Regions from separate parts of the Agrococcus sp. UYP10 genome, predicted to be linked through region 3. Evidence: predicted binding sites of a transcription regulator. Region 3 holds the regulator's gene; each other region holds the start of a gene.
The links. Region 3 encodes HrcA, which represses chaperone genes, less so after heat shock. Its sites were predicted from a motif close to TTNGCACTCGNNNNNNNCGAGTGCNAA; they were not measured.

Region 1 (7,414 bases), 1.0 Mb from region 3:
CACGACGGCGACGACCGGCTTCATCGGCGTGATGGTGTGGCCGATGGCGCTCATGGGCGGCCTGTTCTTCATCCTCGGTGCGAGCTCCGCCTCGCTCACGACCGGCACGATGTGGACGACCCTGTTCGCGCTGCTCGGCATCGCGATCGTGCTGACGGGCGGCGTCGGCCTGCTGTACGGCTGGCTCTTCCTGTCGACGGCTCGCCCGCGGGTCGACTTCGCCGCGCTGGCCGAGGCGGAGGAGGCCGCGGCGCGCGCTCGCGACGAGGCCGAGCTCGCGCGCGTCGAGCTGCGCGGCGAGCCGAGCACCAGATGAGCCGCGCGCGGGCGGCCGCGCCCGACCCGCTCGACGCCGGGCAGCGCGCGGCGGTCCGGGCCGCCGGCAGCATCGGCCTGGCGCTGGTCGCGGCCGGCGCGAGCCTCGTGTGGGGGCTGCTCGTCGCGGCGATCGTGCTGCTGCTCGTGCGCTCGGTGGTGGTCGACCTCTTCGACGACGTCGCGTGGGGGCGCTCGGTGGTCGCGTGGGTCGAGCAACTCGACGGCACGCCGCTCGCGCCCGTCGTGCTCGGACTCGTGCTGCTCGCGGTCGGTGCGGGAGCGCTCGGCTGCTGGCTCAGCACGCGGCGGATGCACCGGGCCGGCGTGCCCGCGGCCGCGGCGGTCACCTTCCGCGGCGCCGCGCTCGGCACCGGCCTGCAGGCGGTCCTCTCGACGCTGTCGAGCTGGCTGCTCGGGCTGCTCGTGCTGCTGACCGGGGTGGTGGGCTTCTGGATCGTCGCCGCCATCTACGTCGTCGGCTCGATCGTCGTCTCGACGATCATCGGATGGCTCGCCGGGCCGCGCACGTGGCTCGCGATCGCCCGGCGTGAGGCGCGGCGCGCCGTCGGCCCGGAGCATCCGGCTGTCAGGGGCGCCACGAGCGGATAGTGCGGTCGAGGCGTCGCTGGGTGCCGCATCCGCCGGGGCAGCAGGCTGCCGGTCACCCCGCACACGCAGCGGCGCCCCCGCCGCGAGGACGGGGGCGCCGCTGCGTCAGGTTAGGCGCCGGTGCTCGCCGACTCCGAGGACGGCGTCGCGTCAGCGGTCTCGCCCGCGCCGCCGGTGCTCAGCTCCGACCGGCGGTCGCGCTGCTCGACCGAGATCTTGCGCGGCTTCGCGCGCTCGGCGACCGGGATCGTCAGCATAAGCACGCCGTGCTCGTACGTCGCCTCGATGCGCTCGAGGTCGACGTCGTTGCCGAGGCCCAGCTGGCGCATGTAGCGACCGGCCGGCCGCTCCTGCGCGAGCCACTGCGCGCCGTCCGCCGCGCCGATCGTGCGCTCGGCCTGGATCGTCAGCGTGTTCGCGTCCACGTCGAGGTCGATCGAGCCGGGGTCGACGCCCGGCAGGTCGACGTTCACGATGTAGTGATCGCCCGCGCGGTAGAGGTCCATCGGCATCCAGCTCGACGAGCGCTCGGTGCCTCCGCTCGTCAGCAGGCGGGCGGCCATCCGGTCCATCTCGCGGAATGGGTCGAAGGTCAGTGCCATTGACAACCACCTCCTCAACGTCGGGCCGTCGCCCCCATGCGACGGTCCCCGGTGTCTGTGGCAGCCCCTCGGGGCGTGCCCCGCGGAGCGACGCCAGATTAGCACTCTCGATAGGAGAGTGCCAGCGGTTCTCAGCGACCTCTCGGCAGCATCTGACCCCTTGCGAAGGGTCCCGGCGCCCCGCATGCTCGATGGGATCGCAGCCGGTGCCGATGCCGTCGCGACCGATACCGAGGGAGCGCAGATGCGACTGATCGCGCACGAGTTCATGACGCTGGACGGCGTGATGCAGGGGCCGGGCGGGGCGGACGAGGACACCTCCGGCGGCTTCCGCTACGGCGGATGGGTGGCCCCGGCGTTCGACGAGACCGTCGGCGAGGTCGTCACCGGATGGTTCGCCAAGACCGACGCGCTGCTCTTCGGCCGCGTCACCTACGGGATGATGGCCGACTACTGGCCGCAGGTGACCGATCCCGACGATCCCGTCGCGCAGCGCCTGAACACCGCGCCGAAGCACGTCGTCTCGACGACGCTCCGGCCTGAGGACGCGACCTGGGGTGGCACGGAGTCGGTCATCGGCGACGATGTCGTCGAGCGCATCCGCGCGCTCAAGGAGGGCGGCGACGGCGAGCTGCAGGTGCACGGCTCGTGGCAGCTGCTGCAGACGCTCATCGCCGAGGAGCTCCTCGACGAGCTGCGGCTCATCGTCTTCCCGACCATCGTCGGCCCCGGCAAGCGGCTCTTCGACGACGTCGCGCAGCCGTCGGGCTTCGACGTCTCGGATGTGCGCATCGCCGACAGCGGCGCGGTGGCGATGACGCTCACCCCGGCGCCGTTCCGCACCGCGACCTACGCCATCGTCGACGGCAAGGAGGTCCAGGTCGAGGGCTGAGCGCTCAGGCGCGACCTGCGCTGCGCGCGAGCATCCGCCTCGCGGCGCGGACCCGCACGAGGCGGCATCCGGCATCGGTCAGGCGGGCGACGATCACCGGCTCGCGGCGAGCGAGCAGCATGCCGCGGCGCACGAGGAACGCGGGGCTCTTGCGGCGCTCGCGGAGGTCGCGCGCGAAGCGCAGCCCCATCGTCACCCAGCGGGAGCGGTGCACGCAGAGCGCGTCGGCCAGGATGCCGCGGCGGCGCGCCTCGGCCACGACCTCGCCGACGAAGACGCCCTCGGCGACGAACAGCGTGGCGCCGTCGAGCGTGACGTCGCGGCTGCCGACGGTCGCGCTGCGCGAGATGTCGTAGACCGGGGCGCTCGTGCGACCGGTGCGCGCGAGCTGCTCGAGGGCGTCCGCCGCCCGATCGAGGTGCCACGAGCCGGGGTGGTCCCAGTCGACCTCGCCGGTCTCGAGCCGCGGCAGCGCGGGGTCGTCGCCCTCGCGGTAGAAGTCGTCGAGCCGCAGCACGGGCAGCCCCGAGCGCTCGGCGATGCGCGACTTGCCCGAGCCGGAGGCCCCGCCGATGAGCACGACGCGCGCGAGGGGCTCGGCGACGGAAGGCATGGGCTCCATCATCCCAGATCCGCCGACGCGCCCACGTCGACCGGCGTCGTTCAGCGCCGCGTCAGTCGCCAGGCGGCATGCTCGACGCATGCGGGTGCTCCTGGTCGACGACGAGGTGCGGCTCGCCGACGGCATCCAGCGGGGGCTCCGGGCCGAGGGCATGACGGTCGACGTCGCCCACGACGGCGTCGACGGCCTATGGCGCGTGCGGGAGTTCGCCTACGACGTCGTGCTGCTCGACGTGATGATGCCCGGCATGAGCGGCTACCGCGTCTGCCAGACGATGCGCGCGGAGGGCAACTGGACGCCCGTGCTCTTCCTCACCGCGAAGGACGGCGAGTGGGACGAGGTCGAGGGCCTCGACACCGGCGGCGACGACTGGCTCACGAAGCCGTTCTCGTTCCCGGTACTCGTCGCCCGCATCCGCGCGCTCGTGCGGCGCGGCGCGCGTGAGCGCCCCGTGGTGCTCGAGGCGGGCGACCTGCGGCTCGACCCGGCCGCGCGGACCGTGCGCCGCGGCGACACCGAGGTCGAGCTGACCGCGCGGGAGCTCGCGGTGCTCGAGCTGCTCATGCGCCGTCGGGGCGAGGCCGTCACGAAGGCAGAGCTGCTCGACGACGTGTGGTCGGAGGACTTCGAGGGCGACCCCAACATCGTCGAGGTCTACGTCGGCAGGATCCGCCGCAAGGTCGACCGGCCGTTCGGCCGGGACGCCATCCAGACGGTGCGCGGCGCCGGCTACCGGCTGGCGGCCGACGGTGGCTGACGCGGATCGCCCAGCGCCGCGCGGCGCGTCCATCCGCCTCCGGATCACCGCCGCCGCGCTCGCGGTCGTCGCAGTCGCGCTCGGGCTCGGCGCGGTCGGCATCGTGTGGTCGCTCGACCGCCTGCTCACCGCCTCCGTCGCCGAGCAGCTCGGCGACGAGCTCGCGGCCCTCGCCGACGGCGTCGACGCCGGCACGATCCAGACCGCGGCGCTCGTGCAGCGAGACGACGACGTGCTCGTCGCCCTGCGCTCCGCCACCGGCGTGGTCGTGAACGCCGACCGGGCGACCGCGGTGCCGGTGCCGACCGGCGCGGAGCCGCTCGAGGCGACCGTGGAGGGCGAGCGGTACGTCGTCGTCGCGCAGGAGGTCACGGCCGGCACGATCGTCGTCGCGCGCTCGGCGGCCGGCATCGACGACGCCGTGCGGCTCGCGACCTCGCTGCTCATGATCGCCGTGCCCCTCGCGATCGTGCTCGTCGGCACGGTCGTCTGGATCGTCGTGGGCCGCGCCCTCGCGCCGGTCGATCGGATGCGCGCGCAGGTCGACGCGATCGACGCGACCGCGCTCGATCGCCGGGTGCCGACGAGCGGCCGCGACGACGAGGTCGACCGCCTCGGCGCGACCATGAACCGGATGCTCGCGCGCGTCGAGGAGGGCGCGCGGGCGCGGCGCAGGTTCGTCGCCGACGCCTCGCACGAGCTGCGCTCGCCGCTCGCGTCGATGCGGCAGTTCGCCGAGCTCTCGCGCGCGCATCCCGACTCGACCGCGCCCGGCGAGCTCGCCGACGTCGTGCTCGAGGAGGGCGAGCGGATGCACGGCATCGTCGAGGGGCTGCTGCTGCTCGCCCGGCTCGACGAGCACGAGGCCGGCCAGCGGCGGCCGGTCGACCTCGACGACCTCGCGCTCGCGGAGGTGGAGCGGGTGCGCGCCCTCGGGCGCACGGCCGACGGGTCGGCCGTGCGCGTGGCGCCGGTCGTGGGCGACGCCCGGCTGCTCGCCCGGGCGCTCCGCAACCTCGTCGACAACGCCCTGCGCCATGCGCGCGACGCCGTCGCGCTCGGCTCGGTCGTGCGCGACGGGCGCGCGATGGTGTGGGTCGACGACGACGGCGCCGGCGTGCCCGAGTCGGAGCGCGAGCGCGTGTTCGAGCGCTTCGTGCGGCTCGACGAGGCACGGGCGCGCGACGATGGGGGCTCCGGGCTCGGCCTCGCGATCGTGCGCGAGGTCGCCAGGGCGCACGGCGGCGACGCCTGGATCACCGCCGCGCCCACGGGCGGCGCGCGCTTCGTGCTCGAGCTCCCGGTCGCGACCGATCGATCCTGAAGCGGTGTTCAGCATCGTTCAGACGCGCGTCAGCGGTCGTCGAGGAAGGTGAGGCCCATGAACGAGACTCCCCGCGATCCCCAGCAGCCCTTCGGCCAGGACGGCGACGCCCAGCACTCCGACGCCCTTGCCGCGAACGACCCGGCCCCCCGCGACCCCGCGGCCGGCGACGCCGCCCTGCGCGACGCCGACGCCACCACCCGCATCCACGAGGCCGCCCCGGCCGGCGCCCCCAAGCGGGGCCGCGGCATCCTGAAGCCCGTGCTCATCGGCTCGGCGGCCGCCCTCACCGTGCTCGCCGTCGCCGGCGTCGGCATGACGATCGCCGATGCGGTCGACGACGGCGACGACCCCTCGCCCTCCGCCACCTCGGCGCCGCTCGCATCGGCTCCGGCGCCGAGCGAGTCGAGCGACCCGTCCTCGACCGACGCCCCGAGCGCGACCGACGACCCGGGAGCGACGGATGGCCCCAGCCCGTCCGCCGAGCCCGGCGACGACCGCGGCGGCGACGACGACGCGCCCGCCGGCGGTGCGGCATCGGCCGCGGCATCCGACCTCGTCGCCGCCATCGACACGGCGATCGCCGCCGCCGGCGGCGGCTCGGCGACGAGCATCGAGGTCGAGCAGGGCGCCTGGAAGGTCGACGTGCGGCTCGACGACGGCAGCGAGCTCGACGTGCGCGTGCCCGTCTCCGGCGACGCGGTGGTCCGCGAGGACGACGACGACGACCGCTCGAGCGACGTGCCGCTCGACCCCTCGCGCATCGCCGCGATCGTCGACGCCGCTGTCGCGGCCGCGGGCGGCGGCACGGTGACCTCGATCGAGACCGAGGACGACCAGGTGCGCTACGAGGTGGAGGTCGCGGTCGACGGCGACGACGTCGACGTCGAGCTCGCCGAGGACCTCGCGGTGCTCTCCGCCGAGCGCTGATCCCGCACGACGACGACCGCCGCTCGCCCCATGGCGACGTGGCGGTCGTCGGCGTCGGCGCGCGTGCGGCTGCCGCGCCGGCCCGGTGCAGCTGCTGCGGCGGTTCAGTGCAGCTGCGGCGCCGGACTCGGCAGCCCGGCCACGATGCCGAGGAACTCGTCGTACTCGCGGATGTAGTCGGCGTTGTCGTACTCGTGTGAGGCGAGCACGACGAGCACCGCGTCGGGGCTGTAGGCGTACTGCGTGCCCCACGTGAGCGGCTGCATGTACAGGCCGATGTCGGGAGCGTCGAGGAGGTACTCCCGGCGCTTCGTGCCGTCGTCGGCGATCGCGTGCACGGATCCCTTGACGCAGATGAGGAACTGGTGGCACGCGCGGTGGGCATGGGCGCCGCGGGCGTAGCGCGTGGGCACGTCGTAGACGATGAACATGCGCTTCGGGGGGAACGGCAGCCCCGCCGCGAACTCGACGGCCGAGAGCGAGCCCCGGAGGTCGATGGCGTGCTGCAGCTCGATGAGGCCGAAGCCGCCGTCCGCGATCGCGTGGTTGACCGATCCCGGCGCCGCATGGATCGGCCCGATCGTCTCGGTGTCGGCGTACCCGATGATGCGGGCAGGGTTGCCCGCGACGATCGCGTACGAGGGCACGTCGCGCGTGACGACGCTGCCGGCCCCGACCATCGCGTGGCTGCCGATCCGGATGCCCGGCAGGATCGTCGCGTTCCCGCCGATCGATGCGCCGTGCTCGACGACCGTCTGCGGGTAGGCGGCGAGCCGCTGCTTGCTGCGCGGGAAGCGGTCGTTCGTGAAGGTGGCGTTGGGCCCGACGAAGACGTCGTCCTCCAGCCGGATGCCGTCCCAGATCTGCACGCCGCACTTCAGCGTGACCCGGTCGCCGATGACGACGTCGTTCTCGACGAAGACGCCGTCGTTGAGGTTGCAGTCGGCACCGATGACGGCGCCCGGCAGCACGTGCGCGAAGGCCCAGATGGTCGTGCGGTCGCCGACCCGCTCGCTCTCGCAGATGCCCCGCTCGTGCACGAAGTGGTTCATGAGTCCACCCTTCTCAATCGATGGCGCGGTCGCAGGAAGAGGAGTCGTCCCGCGAGGAAGCTGAGGGGCACGGTCACGGCCAGCAGGATCCCGCTCGTGAGCAGCAGCTCGACGAGTCCCGCGGGGTCCACCAGGGCCACGATGAGCCGGCCGACGAGGTAGACGACGACGTAGACGCCGACGAACGCGACCATCCGTCGCCAGCTGGTCCTCGTGCCGAACACGAAGTGCGGCGTCATGGCCGCGACGAGCACGAGGCCGGCGAGGTAGCCGGCGGTGTACGCGATCCAGGGCGCGACCAGCAGGCC
Region 2 (7,414 bases), 1.8 Mb from region 3:
GTGAACAGCATCCGTCCCGCCGGCCCCGGCCCCGAGAACATGGCGAGCAACGGCATCGTCGTCGGGCAGGACTTCGTCGCCGAGCGGACGGCCGCGACGCCTGCCGAGGGCGAGCCGACGCCGACCGAGCCGCGCGAGGACATCATCCAGATCGAGATCTACCAGGACTACATGTGCCCCGTGTGCGGTGCCTTCGACGAGGCGAACCGCGCCACGCTCGAGCAGCTGCTGGACACCGGCGCCGCGACCGTCGAGGTGCACCCGATCGCCATCCTCGACCGGTTCTCGCTCGGCACGAAGTTCTCCACGCGCTCCGCGTCCGCCGCGGCCTGCGTCGCCGAGTTCGCGCCCGACCAGTTCTGGGCGTTCAACTCCGCGATGTACGACAACCAGCCGGAGGAGCAGACCGCGGGCCTCACGAACGATGAGATCGTCGGCATCGCCGAGGGCGCGGGCATCGACCCGTCGACCGGCGTCGCTGACTGCATCCGTGAGGGCCGGTTCATGAGCTGGGCCGAGGACGCGACGATCCGTGCCGGTTCGCAGCCGCTGCCCGGCACCGACGGCGTCGTCGCCGACCGCACGCCGACGGTGCTCGTCAACGGCCAGAAGTACGAGGGGGCGCCCAACGACGCCGCCGGGTTCCAGGCGTTCGTGACGGCGACCGCCGGCCAGCTGACCGGCGAGTCCGAGACGCCCGAGGCGACGGAGACGCCCGCGCCGAGCGAGACGCCCGCGCCCAGCGAGACGCCCGCGCCGAGCGAGGGCTGATGCGCCGGCGCGCCTGGCCGGCAGGGCTCGCGATCGCCGCGATCGCCCTGCTGGCCGGGTGCGCCGCCACCCCGCCCGCCCCGATCACCACGATCGGCGAGCTGGGCGCTGCCTACCTCGAGGCGGGCGGCGAGTGCAGCGACCTCGTCGAGCAGTACCGCGCGACGGAGACGGATCCGGTGGTCGCCGCGTGCGGCACCGGCACCGAGCTCGTGCTCGCCGCCGACGCCGACGAGGCGCAGGCGATCGCGACCGAGCGGCAGCTGCAGGAGCAGACCGTGCTCGTCGCCGATCGCTGGGTCATCCGCGACCCGGCGCTCGAGACCATCCAGCAGTCGCTCGGCGGCCAGATCGTGCGGCTCGCGCCCGCAGACGGCCCGGCGAACATGGCCGACGCCATCGCCTTCGGCGCCGACGGGGTCGTCGAGGCCGACCCGGTGCCCGCCGAGGGCGAGCCCGCGGCCGTCGAGCCGCCGTCCGGCATCCACGACATCCTCGTCGTCGTCGACCCGCGCTGCGAGTACTGCGCGCGGGCGCTCACGGCGAGCGGCGAGGAGCTCGAGCGGCTCGCGGACGACGGGGAGGCGCGGGTCGCCTACCTGCCGGTGTCGCTCGGCGACGAGATCGCCAACGGCTATGCGTCGACGCTCGGCGCGAACGCGCTCGCGTGCGTCGCCGACAGCGCCCCCGACGCCTACCGACCGTTCCAGAGCGCGCTGCTCGCGCACCTGCAGACGACGCGCTTCGATGCCGCCGAGGTGACGGCGCTCGCGGCCGAGCAGGGGGCGGAGGTCGGCGACTGCATCGCGTCGGCCCCGTTCGCGTGGTGGGTGCGGCAGGCGACCGTGCGGGCGATCGAGGAGCCCCTGCAGGGCGTCGAGCCGCTGCGCGGCGTGCCGACGATCCTCGTCGACGGCGTCAGCTTCGCGGGCGACGTGAGCGATCCGGCCGCCCTCGCGGCGTTCGTCGCGGCGCAGGCGCCGCGCTCCTAGTCCCGACCGCGCGCCTGCCGCTTGCTAGCCTCCAGCATGCAGATCTCCGTCGGCTCCTGGCTGATCATCGACGCCGCGCTCGACAACGCCATCGCGGTCGCGCTCCAGTCGGATGGCGACGACGCGATGGTGGCGCATGCGCGAGCGCTGCGCGAGCGCGGCTGGGCGGCAGGCGAGGCGCATGCGCAGCACGACGAGGGGCCGGTCGGCTGGCCGCCGCGATCGGCCAGCCTCGACATCGAGGCGACCGCAGCCGACCTCGACTTCCTGCGCGCGCAGGTCGACGCCGCGATCGAGGTGACGGAGGGCCTCCTCGACGACGACCGGCTCCATCCGCAGGCGCGCGCCGAGCAGGAGCGCAGCCGCACGCTCGCCGAGCGGACGCGGGAGGAGCTCGCCGCCGTCGCGGGATCCTGAACGAGCGCGTCGCGGGATGACCGCCGCGGGTGCCGTCGAGGGACGGCTCATGGCCGGATCGCCGCTGGCCGCCAGCGCGCGACCGCGTCAGCCGTCTCGCGGAGGAACGCGTCGAGCACGGCGTCCACCTCGACCCGATCGCGCCTCGGCTGCCACACCTCGAGGTCGTCCTCGAGCTGCACGAGTCGCTCGACAGCTCGACGGCTGGAGCCGTGCATGATCACGTCGTGTGCCCACGAGGTGAGCTCGCGCAACGAGCGCGCGCCGCTGCGGTGCTCCATGACCATGACTCGGAGCGCGATCACCTGCGCATCCTCGTCGGACATCGGCCGGTAGTCGAGTCCCAGCGCCGAATGCGCGCGCCGGACGAGCGCTCGCGCCTCCGACCACCCCAGCGAAGGGCTCGCCCCGGCCAGCTCGGCGACCTCGAGCGCCTCGTCGCCGTCGAGCAGCGCCATCACGGCGGCATCGATGCTGCTGCGGAAGTCGCCGAACACCAGCGTGCGCGCGTGAGCGACCGTGAACGCGTCAGCCGTGCTGTCCTCCATGGCTGCATCTCAGCACGCTGCGCACTGCCGCGCGCGCAGCGCGGTTCGTGTCGCCCGGAACACGAGCGCGCGGGAGCAGGCAGCGCCCCGACGTCCGAGCGGAGCCCCCTGTCAGGATCGAACTGACGACCTACGCTTTACAAGAGCGTTGCTCTACCACTGAGCTAAGGAGGCGCGGCCCGGTTCGCCCGGGACCGTCAGCCATTCTAGGCTTGCCCAGTGAGCCGCCTGCGTCCCTGGAACCCCGAGCGCGACGCGGCGGCCGTGCTCGCCGCGTTCGCGGGATCCGACGACCTGCACCGCCAGGCACCGCCCATCCGCACGCTCGACGAGGCGCACGCGTACCTCGCCGACATCGCCGACGACGCGCTCGCGATCGACGTCGACGGCATCGCGGTGGGCTGCATCTCGGCCGCCGATCGCGACCTCCGCCACGGCACCGCCTGGATGTCGTACTGGCTCGCCCCTGCCGCTCGCGGCCGCGGGCTCGCGGCGCGGGCGCTCGACACGCGCTCCCGCAGCCTCTTCGCCGACGGCTTCCACCGCTTGGAGCTCGGCGCGAGGGCCAACAACCCGGCGTCCGTCGCGGTCGCGGAGCGCGCGGGGTTCGTGCGCGAGGGCGTCGAGCGGGAGCGGCTGCGCTACGTCGACGAGCACGGACGCGACGAGCGCTTCGACGTCGTCCGGCTCGCGCGGCTCGCGACCGACCCCGCCCCCGACCTCACCCCGATGGAGCTCGCATGACCGCCTTCCTCTGGCTGCTCGCCTCGATCGGGGCCGGTACGGGCCTCGCGCTGCAGAGCCGCGTGAACGGCGAGCTCGGCGCCCGCCTCGAGCACGGCATGCTCGCCGCGCTCATCTCGTTCGGCATCGGCACCGCGGTGCTCGCCCTCCTGCTCGTCGTCTGGCCGGGCGCACGAGCGGGCGTACGTCGACTGATCGGCGTGATCCGCGACGGCTCGATGCCGTGGTGGTACGCGACGACCGGTCTGCTCGGCGCCTTCCTCGTCGCGACCCAGGGCATCGTCGTCGGCACGCTCGGCGTCGCGCTCTACACGGTCGGCGTGGTCGCCGGCCAGACGATGAGCGGGCTCGCGGTGGATCGGATGGGCCTCGGCGGCCTCGCGAGGAAGGCCATCACGCCGCCGCGCGTCGTCGGCGCGGTGCTCGCGCTCGTCGCCGTGGGCCTCGCCCTCGTCGGCACCGGCGAGCTCGAGGGCGCCTGGCTCATCGTGCTGCCGTTCCTCGCCGGCCTGCTGCAGTCGCTGCAGCAGGCGATGGGCGGGCTCGTGCAGCGGCACGCGCAGTCGGCGATCGCGCAGACGGTGTCGAACTTCGTCGTCGGCACGATCGCGCTCGCACTGTTCGTGCTCGTGCAGACCGCCCTGGGCGTGCGCGGGGCGCCGCTGCCGACGGAGCCGTGGCTCTACATCGGCGGGCTGCTCGGCATCGTCTTCATCGCGCTCATGTCGGTCGCCGTGCACCACCTCGGCGTGCTCACGATGGGCCTCGGCGTCATCTGCGGGCAGGTGGTGACGTCGGTGCTGCTCGACGTCGTCTTCCCCGCCGGCCACCCGGTCACCATCTGGTCGCTGCTGGGCGCCGGCCTGACGATCGCGGCGGTCGGCGTCTCGGCGATCCGCCGCCCGGTGCGCCGGAAAGCTCGATCGGCCTGAGCGCACCGCCAGCGACGTGGGCCGCCTGCGTCCGCGCTCAGCCCGATCGAGCTCGCAGCCGCGCGGTCAGGACTCGGGCGTGAAGGTCATCGCGAGCGAGTTCATGCAGAACCGGTCGCCGGTCGGCGTCTGCGGGGCGTCGTCGAAGAGGTGGCCGAGGTGGCTGCCGCACTTCGCGCATCGCACCTCGGTGCGCACCATGCCGAGCGAGCGGTCCTCGATGAGCTCGACGGCGTCCTCGCGGGCCTCGTAGAAGCTCGGCCAGCCGCAGCCGGCGTCGAACTTCGTCTGGTCGTCGAAGAGCTCGTTGCCGCACGCGCCGCACGCGTAGACGCCCTGGCGCTGCTCGTCGAGCAGCGCGCCTGTCCAGGGGCGCTCCGTGCCGGCCTGGCGCAGCACGCGGTAGGCGTCGGGGGCGAGGGCCTCACGCCACTCGGAGTCGGAGCGTTCGATTCGATCGGTCATGCCTCGATGCTACGCCGCGGCGGAGCGCGTTTCGCGGCGGGCAGAACGCGGCGCCACACCTAGGATCGACTCCATGTCGACCGAGCCGCGCCATCGCTCGAAGGGCACTGCCGACGAGGCGGCGGCCCTCGCGTTCGCGGCCGCCGAGGCAGCCCGGCCCGAGCACGACGGCATCGGCGAGGCGACGGATGCGGCGACCGGTCCCGGCACGGCGGCCGACGACCTCGCACGGGCTCGGGAGGAGCGCATCCGCGCGGTGCTCGACTTCGAGGCGGGCTGGTCGAGCCACGGCGGCGCGAAGGCACGGGCCATCCGGACCGAGTTCGGCTGGTCGACCACGCGCTACTACCAGGTGCTCGACGCAGCGATCGAGACGCCGCAGGCGCTGCACCACGACCCGATGCTCGTGCGCCGGCTGCTGCGACTGCGCGACGGCGCATGAGCCGCACGCACCGCGTCGGCGCGCACCGCAGCACCGGCGACACCCGCTGGCCGCGCTGGGCGATCCTGCTCGCCGCGCTCGCGGTGGCGGTCGTGCTCACCGCTGTCGGCCTCTTCCTGCTCGACCGCCTGCGCATCGAGCCGGTGCCCGAGCCGGTCGCCACGGAGGAGCCGCTCGTGATCGCCGACCCGTCGCAGATCGACCCGACGATCGACGCGTCGATCACGGTGCTCGACGGTACGGGGGAGCGAGGCGTCGCTGCAGGCGCGGGCCAGGCGCTCTCCGACGCCGGCTGGTCGGTCGTCGCCACCGCATCCGCCACCGAGGTCGGCGACCGCACGGTCGTCTGGTTCGACGCCCCCGCGCTCGAGCCCATCGCGCGCGGCCTCGCGCAGCAGCTGGGCGTCGGCCAGGCGCTGCAGTCGGACGGCCGCATCTCGGGCTCCCCGATCACGATCGTGCTCGGCACGGATGCGCCCGGCACGGTGCCGAGCGTCGCCCCGAGCGAGGACGGCGACGTCGACCACGCGCCGACGCCGCCCGCGCCGTAGCCCCCGCCCGGTCCCGCGCCGACGGCCGGTCTCGGAGGCCGCGCGTGCTTGGCTTGCACTCGAAGGTGCCGAGTGCCAAACTTGGGCCTTGGCACTCGCCCTGTTGGAGTGCCAGTTGAACGTCCACAGCGTCCAGGAGGGACGAGACTGCAATGGCAAAGATGATCGCATTCAACGAGGAGGCCCGCCGCGGGCTGGAGCGTGGACTCAACACGCTCGCCGACGCGGTGAAGGTGACCCTCGGCCCGCGTGGCCGCAACGTCGTGCTCGAGAAGAAGTGGGGCGCCCCCACCATCACGAACGACGGTGTCTCGATCGCCAAGGAGATCGAGCTCGAGGACCCCTACGAGAAGATCGGCGCCGAGCTGGTCAAGGAGGTCGCCAAGAAGACCGACGACGTCGCCGGTGACGGCACGACGACGGCCACCGTGCTGGCCCAGGCGCTGGTCCGCGAGGGCCTCCGCAACGTCGCCGCAGGCGCCGACCCGATCACGCTCAAGCGCGGCATCGAGAAGGCCACGGCCGCGGTCACCGCGGAGCTGCTGAAGAACGCCAAGGAGGTCGAGACCAAGGCGGAGATCGCCGCGACGGCATCGATCTCGGCGGCGGACGAGGAGATCGGCGCGCTGATCGCCGAGGCCATCGACAAGGTCGGCAAGGAGGGCGTCGTCACCGTCGAGGAGTCGAACACCTTCGGCACCGAGCTCGAGCTGACCGAGGGCATGCGCTTCGACAAGGGCTTCCTGTCGCAGTACTTCGTGACGGACCCCGAGCGCCAGGAGACGGTGTTCGAGGACCCGTACATCCTGATCGTCAACTCGAAGATCTCGAACATCAAGGACCTGCTCCCGGTCGTCGACAAGGTGATCCAGGCGGGCAAGCAGCTCGTCATCATCGCCGAGGACGTCGAGGGCGAGGCGCTCGCGACGCTCGTCGTGAACAAGATCCGCGGCATCTTCAAGTCCGTCGCCGTCAAGGCTCCGGGCTTCGGCGACCGCCGCAAGGCGATGCTCGCCGACATGGCCATCCTCACGGGCGGCCAGGTCATCTCCGAGGAGGTCGGCCTCAAGCTCGAGAACACGACGCTCGACATGCTGGGCCGTGCGCGCAAGGTCGTCATCACGAAGGACGAGACGACGATCGTCGAGGGTGCGGGCGAGGCTGACGCCATCGCCGGCCGCGTGCGCCAGATCCGCCAGGAGATCGAGGCGACCGACAGCGACTACGACCGCGAGAAGCTCCAGGAGCGCCTCGCGAAGCTCGCCGGTGGCGTCGCCGTCATCAAGTCGGGTGCCGCGACCGAGGTCGAGCTCAAGGAGCGCAAGCACCGCATCGAGGACGCCGTCCGCAACGCGAAGGCCGCTGTCGAGGAGGGCATCGTCGCCGGTGGTGGCGTCGCGCTCATCCAGGCTGCGAAGACCGCGTTCGACGGCCTCGAGCTCACGGGCGACGAGGCGACGGGCGCGAACATCGTCCGCGTCGCGGTCGACGCTCCGCTCAAGCAGATCGCCCTCAACGCCGGCCTCGAGCCGGGCGTCGTGGTCGAGAAGGT
Region 3 (7,414 bases):
GGTCGCCGGACAATGCCGTCCCTGATGCGCCGCTCATCGGCGCCGGTGACCTCTCGCGCGCGGAGCGACCGCTCAGCTGCGGGAGTGACCGCTGAGCTGCGGGAGTGACCGCTCAGGCGCGGGAGCGACCGCTCGCGCGCGGGAGTGACCGCTCGCGCGCGGGAGTGACCGCTCGCGCGCGGGAGTGACCGCTCAGGCGCGGGAGCGACCGCTCGCGCACGGGAGTGACCGCTCGCGCGCGGGAATGACCGCTCAGGTGAGGGAGTGACCGCTCGCGCGCGGAAATGACAACTCAGGCGCGGGGGTGACCACTCGGGTGCAGGAGGCTCCACCCGCCCGCGCCCAGCAACGACGAAGGGGACCCCCTCGGGGGTCCCCTTCGTGCAGCGGTCAGCTCAGAGCGACGCGGCAGCCTTCGTGATCGACGACTTGCGGTTCGCAGCCTGGTTGCGGTGGATGACACCCTTCGACACGGCCTTGTCGAGCTTGCGGCCGGCGATCGCGACCTTCTCCTGCGCGACGGCCTTGTCGCCGGCGGCGATGGCCTTGCGGGCCTCGCGCACGGCGGTCTTGAGCTCGCTCTTGACGGCGCGGTTGCGGAGCGTCGCCTTCTCGTTGGTGAGGATGCGCTTGATCTGCGACTTGATGTTCGCCACGTGGTGTCCTGTTCTGATTCGAAGAGTGGTTGGCGGCGGCTTCTGCTCGCCTGAGCCGCCGCGACCCGCCCTCGCGCGACGGGCGCGCAGAAGAAGGGGAAGCCAGCGAATGACTCTACCAGCGCGCGGTGGCCGGGCGCAACGCGGCCCCGCCCCTCCGCTGTGGGAGAATGGACCCTTCCGCACCGCACCCCTGCACCGCGTCACCGCGACCGCAGCGGCGCGGCGATCCCCAGCCGACGAGAAGGACCCGTGAGCCCCCGAGCGACCAAGGCACTCGAGCCAGCCTCCACCGATCCGGCGAAGATCCGCAACTTCTGCATCATCGCCCATATCGACCACGGCAAGTCGACCCTCGCGGACCGCATGCTGCAGCTCACCGGCGTCGTCGACGACCGGTCGATGCGCGCGCAGTACCTCGACCGCATGGACATCGAGCGCGAGCGCGGCATCACGATCAAGTCGCAGGCCGTGCGGATGCCGTGGGAGCTCGACGGCGAGACGTTCGCCCTCAACATGATCGACACCCCGGGCCACGTCGACTTCACGTACGAGGTCTCCCGCTCGCTCGCCGCGTGCGAGGGCGCGATCCTGCTCGTCGACGCTGCGCAGGGCATCGAGGCGCAGACCCTCGCCAACCTGTACCTGGCGATGGACAACGACCTCGAGATCATCCCGGTGCTCAACAAGATCGACCTGCCGGCCGCCGACCCCGAGAAGTACGCCGCCGAGATCGCGCGCCTCATCGGCGGCGACCCCGACGACGTGCTGCGCGTGAGCGGCAAGACCGGCATGGGCGTCGACGCCCTGCTCGACCGCGTCGTGCGCGCCGTCCCCGCCCCGACGGGCGACGTCGACGGCCCTGCCCGCGCCATGATCTTCGACTCCGTCTACGACGCCTACCGCGGCGTCGTCACCTACGTCCGGATGGTCGACGGCACGCTGCGCCCGCGCGAGCAGGTCGTGATGATGTCGACCGGCTCGAAGCACGAGGCCCTCGAGGTGGGCGTCTCGAGCCCGGAGCCGCTGCCCTCGAAGGGCCTCGGCGTCGGCGAGGTCGGCTACCTCATCACGGGCGTCAAGGATGTGCGCCTGTCGAAGGTCGGCGACACCGTCACGACCGTGAAGTCGCCCGCCACCACGCCGCTCAAGGGCTACGCCGACCCGAAGCCGATGGTCTTCTCGGGGCTCTACCCGATCGACGGCAGCGACTACCCGGTGCTGCGCGAGTCGCTCGACAAGCTCAAGCTCTCGGATGCCGCGCTCGTCTACGAGCCCGAGACCTCGGTCGCGCTCGGCTTCGGCTTCCGCTGCGGCTTCCTCGGCCTGCTGCACCTCGAGATCATCTCGGAGCGGCTGGAGCGCGAGTTCGGCCTCGACCTCATCGCCACCGCGCCGAGCGTGCCGTACCAGGTGCAGACCGAGGACCGGCAGACGCACGTCGTCACGAACCCGAGCGAGTTCCCCGAGGGCAAGATCCTGTCGGTCGTCGAGCCGATGGTGCGCGCGACGATCCTCGCCCCCAAGGACTACGTCGGCGCGATCATGGAGCTCTGCCAGACGCGCCGCGGCACGCTCGGCGGCATGGAGTACCTCTCCGAGGACCGCGTCGAGCTGCGCTACCGGATCCCGCTCGGCGAGATCGTCTTCGACTTCTTCGACCAGCTGAAGTCGCGCACGCAGGGCTACGCCTCGCTCGACTACGAGGTCGACGGCGAGGAGGAGGGCGACCTCGTCAAGGTCGACATCCTCCTGCAGGGCGAGCAGGTCGACGCGTTCAGCGCGATCGTGCACCGCGACAAGGCCTACGCCTACGGCGTGCTCATGGCCGGCAAGTTGCGCGAGCTCATCCCGCGCCAGCAGTTCGAGGTGCCGATCCAGGCAGCGATCGGCGCGCGGATCATCGCGCGCGAGACGATCCGGGCCATCCGCAAGGACGTGCTCGCGAAGTGCTACGGCGGCGACATCACCCGCAAGCGCAAGCTGCTCGAGAAGCAGAAGGAGGGCAAGAAGCGCATGAAGATGGTCGGTCGCGTCGAGGTCCCCCAGGAGGCGTTCATCGCCGCGCTCTCGACCGGCGAGACGAAGAAGGACGCCAAGTGACGGCGGCAGCCCACGCGAGGAGGACAGCACTGTGAAGCCGATCGGCGAGCGCTCGACGAACTACGGCGCCGTGGGCGCCACCGCGCACTTCGACTTCCACCGGTTCCCGCCGAAGGGCTTCGAGGTCGTGCAGAAGCGCGCCCGCATCGGGCACGGCCGGCCGCGCTACGACGCGGCCGTCGCGGCGCTCCGCACCTGGAAGATCCAGCGGCTCTCGGGCATCGAGGTCGACGTCGTCGGCACCGAGGAGGGCACCGTCTACCGCCCGGTGGGCTTCGAGGGCACCGAGGCGACGCGCGCGGCGAGCATCGAGCTGCAGCAGGACTTCGGTCCCGACGGCGAGCCGTTCCTGCAGCCGGGCGACTCCGTCGACCAGCGCATCCGCGTCGCCGGCATGCAGATCCACGCCCCGATGCGCGTGATCGCGGTCGAGGAGGAGCCGAGCACGCACGTCGTCATCGTCGGCTCGCTCGAGGGCCACCCGCTCGCCGGCGAGGAGCGCTTCACCGTCGAGATCGCCGAGGACGAGACCGTCTTCCTGCACTTCCGGGCCATCGTCCGGCAGGACGTCTGGTGGGCGCGGCTCGGCACGCCGTTCGCGCGCGCGCTCCGGCGCCGCTACCACGACCGGTTCATGGACGTGCTGCGCTCGATCGACGTCCGCTGACGATGGGGCGGCTGCCGGAGGGCGAGGCCGCGCCGACGGACGGCCGGCTGCCGGCGGGCACCGCTGTCGACGGCCCGTTCGGCGTCTACCTGCACGTGCCGTTCTGCTCGGTGCGGTGCGGCTACTGCGACTTCAACACCTACACGGCCGACGAGCTGCGCGGTGCGACGCGCGCCGGCTACCCCGACGACGTCGCCGCCGAGATCGCGCTCGCCGCGGCCTTGCTCGCCGAGCTCGGCCCGCTGCGACCTGCGCAGACGGTCTTCTTCGGCGGCGGCACGCCCACGCTGCTGCCGGCGGGCGACCTGCTCACGATGCTGGCGGGCGTGCGGGATGCCTTCGGGCTCGCCCCGGATGCGGAGGTCTCGGTCGAGGCGAACCCCGACTCGATCGACGCCGCCGGGCTCGCGCAGCTGCGCGCGGGCGGCGTCACGCGCGTCTCGTTCGGGATGCAGTCGGCCGTGCCGCACGTGCTCGCGGCCCTCGACCGCACGCACGACCCCGAGCGCGTGCCGCTCGTCGTCGGCTGGGCGCGCGACGCCGGCCTCGAGGTCTCCGTCGACCTCATCTACGGGGCGCCGGGGGAGTCGCTCGACGACTGGCAGCGGTCGCTCGACGCCGCCGTCGCGATGGAGCCGGACCACATCTCGGCCTACGCGCTCATCGTCGAGGACGGCACCGCGCTCGCCCGGCGCATCCGCAAGGGCGAGCTGGTCGCGCCGGACGACGACCTGCAGGCCGCCATGTACGAGGCGGCGGATGCGACGCTCGGCGCCGCCGGGTTCGACTGGTACGAGGTCTCCAACTGGGCGCGCGGCGACCGCGTCGCCCGCCACAACCTCGCCTACTGGCGCGGCCAGGACTGGTGGGGCTTCGGGCCCGGCGCGCACAGCCACGTCGGCGGCGTGCGCTGGTGGAACGTGAAGCATCCGGCCGCCTACCGCGACCGGCTGCTCGCCGGCGCCTCGCCCGCGCTCGCGCGGGAGGTGCTCGACGACGAGACGCGTCGCGTCGAGCGCGTGCTGCTCGAGTCGCGCATCGTCGACGGGCTGCCGATCACGCTGCTCGAGCCAGAGGGGCGCCGCGAGGTCGCCGGCCTCATCGCCGACGAGCTCATCGACGGAGGAGCCGCCCTCGCCGGCCGGGTGGTCCCGACGCTGCGAGGGCGGCTCCTGGCCGACGCGGTGGTGCGGCGGCTGCTGCCCTGAGGCTGCGGCCTACTTCACGAGCCGCCAGTTGAACGGGTAGCGGTACGAGCCGCCGCTGTTCACGCGCATGGCACCGACGATCGAGAAGATCACCTGGAGCAGGCCCGGCACCCACCAGAGGATGAGCAGGATGAAGCCGATCCCGACGAAGCTCAGGATGGTGCCGACGACGAGCAGTCCGACGGTGACGATCGTCATGAGGATGCCGAAGTTCAGCGCCTCCTTCGACTCCTGCCTCGCGAATGCGCTGCGGTCCTTGTAGATCATGTAGACGATGAGCGGCCCGACCCAGCCGCCGTAGCCACCGGTGACGATCGTCGACAGGCCGGAGAGGTGACCCCACATGCCGGCGTTCTTCTCGTCGACGGGCGACATGGGCGCGGCCGCCGCGTACTGCGGCTGCCCGGGAGCGCCGTACTGCGGCTGCTGGCCGTACTGCTGCGGGCCGCCGTACTGCTGGCCCGACTGCGGCTGGCCGTACTGCGGCTGGCCGTAGGGAGGCTGACCCGGCTGACCCGGCTGCGCCTGGCCGTACTGGCCCTGCCCGTCCTGCCCCTGTCCGTACTGGCCCTGGCCGTACTGCGGGGCGCTCGACGCGGCGCCGCCGAAGGGCTGCTCGCCGGGGCGGGGCGCGGCCGATGCGCCGCCGGACGAGTGCTGGCCCTGCTGCCACTCCTGGCCGGCCTGCGCGGCGCCGCCGAACGCCGGCTGCCCGGGCACGTCGCCGGGGGAGGAGAAGGACTGCGCGGGCTGGCCCACGCCGGGCGCGGGCGCCGCAGGAGCGCTCGGGGCGGCGTGCTGCTCATCGGTGACGTCGAAGCCCTCCGGGTGCTCCGGGGGAACGGGCTGCTCCCCGCGGGGAGCGTTGGGATCGGTCATGGCATGCCTTTCGTGTCGGCCTCGCGGCGCGCGGGGCGTCGCGGGCCCATTGTGCGCCTGATCGGCTGTGCATGGCATCCAAGACTTTTCGCCGCTCGCGATAGGATTGGCAGTCAGACGACGGGAGTGCCAAGGGGTGCGTCCACAGCGGATGCGTCCCTACCGGACGAGAGGAGCGCGGATGGTCTCGGATCGCGGCCTCGATGTGCTGCGGGCGATCGTGCAGGACTACGTGGCCATGCGCGAGCCCGTGGGCTCCAAGTCGATCGTCGAGCGCCACGCGTTCGGCGTCTCCGCCGCCACCATCCGCAACGACATGGCGCTCCTCGAGGAGGAGGAGCTCATCGTCGCACCGCACACGTCCTCCGGACGCGTGCCCACGGACAAGGGCTACCGGGTGTTCGTCGATCGGCTGCAGCGCATGCAGCCGCTCACGGCCGCGCAGCGCGTGGCCATCACGCGCTTCCTCGACGAGGCCGTCGACCGCGACGACGTGCTCGCGCGCACCGCCCGACTGCTCTCGAGCCTCACGAACCAGGTCGCGCTCGTCCAGGTGCCGATGCGCCGCCCCGCGGGGGTGCGCCGCGTCGAGCTCGTCGCGGTCGCCGAGACGCGGCTGCTCGCGGTGCTCATCCTCGACTCCGGCCGCGTCGAGCAGCGAGTGCTCGACGCGCAGCAGCGCATCGAGCCCGAGCAGGCCACCGCGCTCGGCCGCGCCTTCACCGAGACCACCGCGGAGCTGCCGCCGGCCGAGGCCGTCCAGCGGCTGTCGTCGGCAGCCGCATCCGCCCCGCCGTCGCTGTACGCGGCGACCTCGGCGGTCGCGACCGCGCTGACCGAGATGCTGCAGGCCGCCGGCGGCGACCGCATCGTGATGGCGGGCGCCTCGCACCTCGTGCGCGAGGAGCGCGACTTCCACGGCCGGGTGACCCCGGTGCTCGACGCGATCGAGGAGCAGGTCACCCTGCTGCGCCTCTTCGACGAGATGGGCGCGGAGGGCGAGGTCGCGACCCGCATCGGGCGCGAGCTCTCGGGCCCGCTCGGCGAGGCGGCCGTCGTGGCGTCGACCTACAGCGACTCGAGGCTCGAGGGGCATGTCGGCGTACTTGGCCCGACCCGGATGGACTACGCAGGGAACATGGCCGCGGTGCGCGCAGTTGCGCGCTACCTGACGCGGCTGCTGAGCGAGGACTGAGTGACTGACCACTACGAGACCCTCGGCGTCGCGCGCGACGCCGGCCAGGACGAGATCAAGAAGGCGTACCGCCGACTGGCTCGCGAGCTGCACCCGGACGTGAACCCGAGCGCCGACGCGGCGGAGCGGTTCAAGACCGTCACGCACGCGTACGACGTGCTCGGCGACGCCCAGTCGCGCGCGGAGTACGACCGCGGACCCTCGGCGGGTGCCGGAGCCTTCGGTTTCGGCGACATCTTCGAGCAGTTCTTCGGCGGCGGCGGCCGCTCGCAGGGGCCGCGGTCGAGGCGGCAGCCGGGGCAGGACAGCCTGCTGCGCGTCGACCTCGACCTCGCCGACGTCGTCTTCGGCGTGCACCGCGAGCTGCGCGTGCAGACGGCCGTGCTGTGCGAGACGTGCGGCGGGGCGTGCACGGCGCCGGGCACGAGCCCCGAGCGCTGCACGATGTGCGGCGGCTCCGGCCACGTGCAGCGGCAGGTGCGCTCGCTGCTCGGCAACGTCGTGACGAGCCAGCCGTGCGCCGTCTGCCAGGGCTACGGCAGCGTCATCCCCGAGCCCTGCCCGACGTGCGCGGGCCACGGCCGCGTGCGCGCCGAGCGCAGCATCCCGGTCGACATCCCCGCGGGCGTCGACACCGGCCTGCGCATCCAGATGCCCGGCCAGGGCGAGGTCGGCGAGGCCGGCGGACCGGCAGGCACGCTCTACC

Region 1: a site for HrcA is predicted at 1,628-1,654, ahead of ABIB37_RS05875 (Hsp20/alpha crystallin family protein). Genes of this name have one in related genera too.
Region 2: a site for HrcA is predicted at 5,951-5,977, ahead of groL (chaperonin GroEL). Genes of this name have one in related genera too.

Annotation. Positions count from the first base shown of each region.
Region 1 covers NZ_JBEPPG010000001.1:1,181,771-1,189,184, forward strand. Annotated here, with positions in the region: gene ABIB37_RS05865 (hypothetical protein) at 1-316, shown strand, start outside; gene ABIB37_RS05870 (hypothetical protein) at 313-927, shown strand; gene ABIB37_RS05875 (Hsp20/alpha crystallin family protein) at 1,038-1,529, opposite strand; gene ABIB37_RS05880 (dihydrofolate reductase family protein) at 1,774-2,421, shown strand; gene ABIB37_RS05885 (uridine kinase family protein) at 2,426-3,034, opposite strand; gene ABIB37_RS05890 (response regulator transcription factor) at 3,123-3,800, shown strand; gene ABIB37_RS05895 (sensor histidine kinase) at 3,793-5,124, shown strand; gene ABIB37_RS05900 (hypothetical protein) at 5,182-6,054, shown strand; gene ABIB37_RS05905 (WxcM-like domain-containing protein) at 6,159-7,106, opposite strand; gene ABIB37_RS05910 (GtrA family protein) at 7,103-7,414, opposite strand, start outside.
Region 2 covers NZ_JBEPPG010000001.1:404,368-411,781, reverse strand. Annotated here, with positions in the region: gene ABIB37_RS02045 (DsbA family protein) at 1-771, shown strand, start outside; gene ABIB37_RS02040 (DsbA family protein) at 771-1,763, shown strand; gene ABIB37_RS02035 (hypothetical protein) at 1,800-2,180, shown strand; gene ABIB37_RS02030 (hypothetical protein) at 2,228-2,728, opposite strand; tRNA gene ABIB37_RS02025 (tRNA-Thr) at 2,831-2,902, opposite strand; gene ABIB37_RS02020 (GNAT family N-acetyltransferase) at 2,948-3,472, shown strand; gene ABIB37_RS02015 (DMT family transporter) at 3,469-4,404, shown strand; gene msrB (peptide-methionine (R)-S-oxide reductase MsrB) at 4,471-4,869, opposite strand; gene ABIB37_RS02005 (DUF3263 domain-containing protein) at 4,943-5,311, shown strand; gene ABIB37_RS02000 (LytR C-terminal domain-containing protein) at 5,308-5,862, shown strand; gene groL (chaperonin GroEL) at 6,015-7,414, shown strand, end outside.
Region 3 covers NZ_JBEPPG010000001.1:2,229,867-2,237,280, forward strand. Annotated here, with positions in the region: gene rpsT (30S ribosomal protein S20) at 396-656, opposite strand; gene lepA (translation elongation factor 4) at 909-2,759, shown strand; gene ABIB37_RS10990 (DUF1990 domain-containing protein) at 2,791-3,426, shown strand; gene hemW (radical SAM family heme chaperone HemW) at 3,429-4,634, shown strand; gene ABIB37_RS11000 (DUF4870 domain-containing protein) at 4,644-5,513, opposite strand; gene hrcA (heat-inducible transcriptional repressor HrcA) at 5,695-6,708, shown strand; gene ABIB37_RS11010 (DnaJ C-terminal domain-containing protein) at 6,709-7,414, shown strand, end outside.